DNA from 2 places in the Paenibacillus sp. FW126-R14 genome. Region 2 is predicted to be linked to the other one. Evidence: riboswitches for the same ligand, from Rfam matches in the RefSeq annotation. Region 2 holds a riboswitch; the other holds the start of a gene.
The links. Region 2 has a riboswitch for thiamine pyrophosphate ahead of AC3WRW_RS14895 (ECF transporter S component). Riboswitches for the same ligand answer to the same signal wherever they lie in the genome.
Positions count from the first base shown of each region.

Region 1 (3,215 bases), on a different contig from region 2:
CACGCCGATGACGCGCCCGCGCTCCGTCAGCAGCCCCTGCACTTGGGCGAATTCTTGCAGCTTCGCCCCCAGCACCCGCGCTGCCTGCGCGAACGCCGCCGCCAGCTTCGGCGCCTCCACCTGCCCATCCTCCGGCAGGTACAAAGCTCCGCGCGTCGCCGTGCTCAGCGCGGGTTCAAGCGAAGCGGCTGCGGCTGCGCTCAGCCACTCCGCTCTTTCGCCCGCTGCGCGCTGGAGCTTCTCTCTGGCGCGCAGCTCCTGCTCTTGAACGTCGCTGAGCGCGACGTTCAAGAGGCCCTCGCGGACGAGGCCGATGTCGACGCCCGTGAGGCTCTTCAGTTCCTCGCTCAGCTTGGGGAACATCGCCCGGCTTTGCCGCGCCCACTGGAACAGCGGCCCCGTGTCCTCCATCTCGGACTGCGCTCCGAGCATGCCGGCTGCGGCTGCCGAGGCCTCCGTCCCCAGTCTGCTGCGTTCCAGCAGCGTGACGGACTGGCCTTGCTTCGCCAAGTAAAAGGCGATGGAGGCGCCTATCACGCCGCCGCCAACGACGATAACGTCACTCGTATGCTTCATAGCTCTCACCTCTTGTTTCTTCCGGCTGCACCGATTGCAGCTCACGGACATAAGCTTTTACTGTTTCCACGGGGTCCGCCGCCTCCCAAATGCCGCTCATGACAGCAATGCCGGCGGCTCCGGCTTCCAGTACGGGCCTCACCTTCTCGGGTGCTATGCCGCCGATGGCGATCACAGGGATCGCCACTTGACCCGCCACCTTCCGCAGTTGTTCGAGGCCTCTGGGCGGAGCGCCCAACTTCGATTTCGTCGCAAAAATATGGCCGTACATGACGTAATCGGCCCCCTCTGCCTCCCGCTTTACGGCTTCTTCCATGCTGTGTACGGATACTCCCGTACGATGCAAGCCTTGGGAGCTTTCCCGTATCATGGGGAGCTGCGGAGAACTTTCCGGGAGATGCAAACCGCCTAGCCCGGCAGCGCCGGCCATCCACGGAAAGCCGTTTATGTAAAGGCTTCGCGCAGGCACCCCTTTATCCACCAAATCCTGTATGCCTATGAAAATTTCATCCATTGGCTTCGCTTTTTCCCGAATATGTATGGCTGTAACGTAGGGGTGAATCCGGGCCGCAACTGCCGCCAGATCTTTCCACGCCAGCTTGCCATTCGAGATGACATGCAGCTCGTACCGGGACATTTGGAGTCCGCCTCCTTACCTTGATCTGTTGTATCGATAGGTGATGGCACGATCAGCGCCAACGCAAAAAAACCACTTTTCCAAAGAAAAGTGGTTGTAGGTTGCCCGCATAATAAACATGCACAAATGAGGCGCCAAAGTCCGGTTTCCACTTTCCTCCGCTGGTATGACCCAGTTCAGGTTCAAAGGGTCCAGATTTCTCCGTCTCAGCCTTTCGGCGCCCCTAGGGATACATTCGTATTCATTTGTTCATTATCATAACACGGTATCCAGCGGTTGGAAATAAAAAAATTTCCATCCCGTTTTATCCTAGTCACCCAAGCCTGTTGCTCTTATAATAGGGGGAACGCTTACCTCGGCCTTACGCACATATTGTCAGGAAGGATGAACATCTAAGATGCTGTCTCACTTGAATCGTCAACTAGAAAAAATCTTGCCGCTCATCACGCCGGCCAGCGTACTCATCGGTGTTTTGCTCGGCAGCCATTTATCCGGGTTCACCTTTTTATCGCCATGGCTATTCGCTTTTATGACCTTTTCGGGCAGCATTAGCTCCAGCTTCAGAGAATTTGTCAAGGTTGTCGTTCAGCCTCTCCCGCTCATCGCCACGCTGCTGATTTTGCATGCAGGCATGCCGCTCATTGCGCTTGGGCTCGGACACGCCGTATACAGCCATGAACCGTTAACCATCACGGGCCTCATTCTTGCTGCGGCCATTCCGACAGGAATTACCAGCGTCGTCTGGGTCTCCATTTATCGCGGAAATATCGTGCTCACGCTTTCCATTATTCTCATGGACACCGTTCTTTCGCCATTCGTTGTTCCTTACACGCTATCTGCGCTCGTCGGAACGAAGGTTCAGATGGATTCCCTTGCCATGATGAAAGGGCTGCTCTTCATGATCGTCGTCCCTTCCCTGCTCGGCATGCTGCTGAACCAATGGACCAAGGGCAATATCAAAGTGAAATGGAGCGGCCGCCTAGGCCCTTTTTCTAAAATATGCATGGGCATCGTAGTCGCTATCAACAGCTCCGTGATCGCGCCTTACTTGCGTGATATTAATCCCAAGCTGCTTGGGATGGCTGGATTTGTACTAGCCCTTGCTTCGCTAGGCTACATCCTGGGGTGGGTCGTCGCGAAGCTGATGAAGTGGGAACAGGATGTTGTAGTGGCGCTTACTTTTAACAGCGGCATGCGGAATATTAGCGCCGGCGCCGTGCTCGCTGTGGCTTATTTCCCGCCTCCGGTCGCCATTCCGGTTGTTCTGGGGATGCTGTTTCAGCAGTCGCTGGCGTCTTTATTTGGCTTTCTTTTGAACCGAAGATATGCTTTGAAAGGCGATGTGTCTAATCTGGCTGTGAATCGTGCGAAACAAGTTTAACCCGGGAGCTGCCTGTGCAGCTTCTTTTTTTAAAGTTCAATCTCATTCCACTCAGCCATTTTTAAGCTAACTTTTATCTGCGTTTCAGCTTCCCTTCTCTTTTTTTTCATAATTGCACCGTACAATGGGGTTGAAGATCAAGGATAGGAGTGAATTATTCGCATATGAAAATGAAACAAATAGCCGGCTTATGCATTCTTATTCCCGCTTTGCTTAGCGGTTGCGGAAATCAAAGCTCCTCCCAGCCTGCAGCGGCAAGCACGTCACAGCCTCAAACGCAAAACGCACAAGGTTCAGCGGATGCGAAGCAGCAGGGACAGAATCGTCCCGCCATGAGTCAGGAGCAAAGACAACTGTTCAGTACGTTCCAAACTCTCCTTATGATGGACAAGGCCGACGGACTTGCGATTACCAAGGAACAGGCTCAAGCCATGCTGCCCGTTGCGCAGGATATCGAGACTAAGGCTGTGCTCAGCGACGAGAATAAGACGAAGTTGCTCGAAAAGCTAACGGACACTCAGAAAAAGTTCATCGATGACTCGGCATCCCGGATGGCTGGTCGGGGGAACGGATCTGGAGGCAACGGGCCTGGTGCTAACGGCGGAAATCCAGGCGATGGCA
Region 1 is NZ_JBYTBS010000007.1:94,635-97,849, reverse strand. Features, by position in the region: gene thiO (glycine oxidase ThiO) at 1-576, opposite strand, end outside; gene AC3WRW_RS07080 (thiamine phosphate synthase) at 560-1,213, opposite strand; TPP riboswitch at 1,350-1,448, opposite strand; gene AC3WRW_RS07075 (bile acid:sodium symporter family protein) at 1,611-2,594, shown strand; gene AC3WRW_RS07070 (hypothetical protein) at 2,759-3,215, shown strand, end outside.
Region 1: it holds a riboswitch for thiamine pyrophosphate, as region 2 does, so the genes downstream of both, AC3WRW_RS07080 (thiamine phosphate synthase) here and AC3WRW_RS14895 (ECF transporter S component) in region 2, are expected to answer to the same signal.

Region 2 (3,215 bases):
GTGACAGTCGTCCCAAACGCCGGGATACCATATGCCGTAGTCGGCGAGTTCTTTTTTGTACGTATGAAAGACGGCTTGAGGCGAGCCGTCGGCAAGCAGCTCCCCATTCGGCGAGATGACGATCAGGCGGTCGATAAGATCGAGGATGCCGCTGATTTTATGCTCCACAATAACCAAAGTTTTGTCAGCGCTAATCGAGCGGATGGTTTCCCAGACGAGGTTCGTTCCCTCCTCATCGAGCAGCGCCGTCGGCTCATCCAGAAACAGCACCTCCGGCTCTAAAGCGAGGACGCTGGCAATCGCCAGACGCTGCTTCATCCCTTGCGACAGCATGCCGATTGGCATATGCGTATCGTCAAGCTGCAGCCCCACCAAGCTCAAATACCGGGCAATGCGCGCCGGCATTTCCCCGCGGGGAACCTGCATATTTTCCAAGACGAAAGCAATTTCCTCATCCACATAAGGCATGCAGAACTGCGCGTCCGGATCTTGAAACACGTAGCCCCACCGGCTTGGGGTCACAAGTCTGTCCGCCTTGAGAGGAAGCTCGATAATATCGGGGACAATCCCGCTCAGCACTTGAAGCAGCGTAGATTTGCCGCATCCGCTTGGACCGAGCAGCAGAACCTTCTCCCCCGGCTTCACCGAAAAGGAAACCCCCTGAAATAACAAGGGGGCCTCTTCTCCAGGGTATTTCAACCTGAGATTGGCAACGCCGAATTCCTCGCTCATGTTCATTACCCCAATACGTCGTAGTCTTTCTTCGAAACAGGACGAACCAGACTAAGCACACCGGTGCGGGCCAGCGCCCCAGCCAAATAATAAGCGAATACGCCTGCAATGATCGCAGAGCCCGCAAGACGAAGCCCAATAAACAAGCAGTAGTTCCAGAACGTTAGTTGATCAATATAGCCGTAATATTTATCTACAAGCAGAGAAAGCGCTGCGGATGCAAAGGACGCGAGGACCGTTACGCTCACATTCGCCCGGCGATACAGAAATGCCGCAAATATCAACTCGGCGCCAAGCCCTTGAAGAATGCCGTAAACCAGCGTCGATACACCCCAAGATCCTCCCATAAGCGCCTCAACCGTCGCAGCCGCTACTTCAGCGAGCAAGGCGACGCCGGGTTTGCGAATAACAAGAAAAGCGAATGTTGCCGCCATGAACCACATTCCGTAGCTCAACTGCTCTGCGTGCAGACCTAGCGGTTTCAAGATATCGTACATCGGACCCCAGATGCGATAAATCACCCCAAATACCGCCGCGATCACGATCGTCACCAAAATATCGGTTAATTTTAACCCTTTTGCCCCTGTTTCTTTTTGTACCATGTGTTGCTCCAACTCCTTTTCTTAGATCGAATTTGTAAAATGAGATAGGCGAACACGACAAAAAAAGCCCACCGGGGATGCGGCAGGCATAAAATTAGTGCAGAAAGGCACTCGAATTCTCTACGCTGGCATTACCCAGATCAGATTAACGGTCAGCGGCATAGGGCCACTATCTCAGCCTGACTTCATCAAGCACCCGTGTTGCTATTCATTTGGCTTAACTGTAGCGGATTCACCGATATTTGGCAATGCTTTTTTTCAAACTTATTTTTCAATCAAATGCTGCAAATCCTTCGTTAAACCGTTCAGTTGGCTGATGCTGTCAACAATATCTTCCACCCGCTTCTGCTGAACTTCAGCGCTGGCCAATACTTGCTGCACCGAAGCGGCGGATTGTTCGGTAATCGCTGCGACGGACGTCATTTCCTCGGCTACCTTTTGAGAGGATAGCTGCAATTGCTGGTTCATGCGCTGCAAATTCTCCGCTTGCTCCATGACTTCAATCGTGTTCGTGTTAATGACTTCGAACAAGTGATCGACGCTATCCGCTGATTTTTTCCCCGATTCCACGGCCGTTTTGCCAACTGCCACCTTATTTACAGCTGTTTCAACTTTAAGTTGAATGGATCCTAAAATCTCGGAGATGTCTGTAGAAGCCACATGCGCATTTAGCGCAAGCTTGCGAATCTCGCCGGCCACAACCGAAAAGCCTCTGCCATGCTCTCCTGCCCGCGCGGCCTCGATGGAAGCATTGAGCGACAGAAGATTCGTTTGATTGGCGATATCGGCAATCGTTGTTACGATATTTCCGATTTTCACGTTTTCCTCGTTGACTTCATTCATGATGTCGGACGTTTCGGTCACGATAACGGTAATGTCATTGATTTTGTGCGAAAGATCTTCCATTTGGCTTTTGCCTTCATGCGTAATCCGGGCCGTATCCCGGGATCTGCTGCTCATCGTATTCGATGCGGAAGAAGTCTCCTCCACCGTCTCGTTCACTTCTTGGATCGCAGTCGTGATATCCGTAATAGAAGTTGCTTGAGATTCAATGCCGATAGAAATTTGTTGAAAAGCAGCCACGACTTCTTCCGTAATTCTGCCGGTGACGGACGCATTTTCGTGCAGCGCAGTACTGGAAGTGCCCAGCACCTCTGTTGTCGTACGAACGCCTGCCAGGGCCTCCTCCGTCTTGATCCGCAGCGCCTCGGATTCCTTTACATTCTGGACTACCCGCATCAACAACCGGGTCCCGACCTGACCTTGGCCGATAAGCGTAATAATGGTCAGTACGTAAAAAACATTGATCATCGTATAATCAACAGGAACGGATAGAGTCGAATTGAAATAGTTCAAATTGACCAGCCCCACCACGCCATTCAGCACCAGCGGCCGATAATCCATATACAAGGAAACAATAGCCAAGCTTAAATATAAGATTAGCATTCCTGACACTGAGGTATTATGTAACATGAAAAAATAAGAAATCACATTAACACCTATGGCAATGACATACCGGGTGGAAGTGATTGCAACTTTTTTCCAAACCATCAGCGTACAAACCAGTGCGATAGGCGCTCCGAAAGTCAGCAGCAACACAACTAGTTCCAAGGACCTAAACGATGCCCCCATTCCAAGCGCCAAACATGCCCACAACAACTTGACCATTAATCCGTTTCTTCTATGATGCTCTAACATCTGAGCAGTCATGGGTCATCCCTCCTATTTTATCTACAAAATTAGACAATTCTTCTCATCATTCAACGTCCGGGAAAAAACTCCTCCTTTTTACGCGGGAAACAATCTTTGCACACAATTTGATTTCTGGCCTCCACCAATACTACAATGTGTAGTGTACGAAAGATTTTAATCATAAAGGAG
Region 2 is NZ_JBYTBS010000020.1:76,301-79,515, reverse strand. Features, by position in the region: gene AC3WRW_RS14900 (ABC transporter ATP-binding protein) at 1-732, opposite strand, end outside; gene AC3WRW_RS14895 (ECF transporter S component) at 738-1,334, opposite strand; TPP riboswitch at 1,435-1,544, opposite strand; gene AC3WRW_RS14890 (methyl-accepting chemotaxis protein) at 1,599-3,044, opposite strand.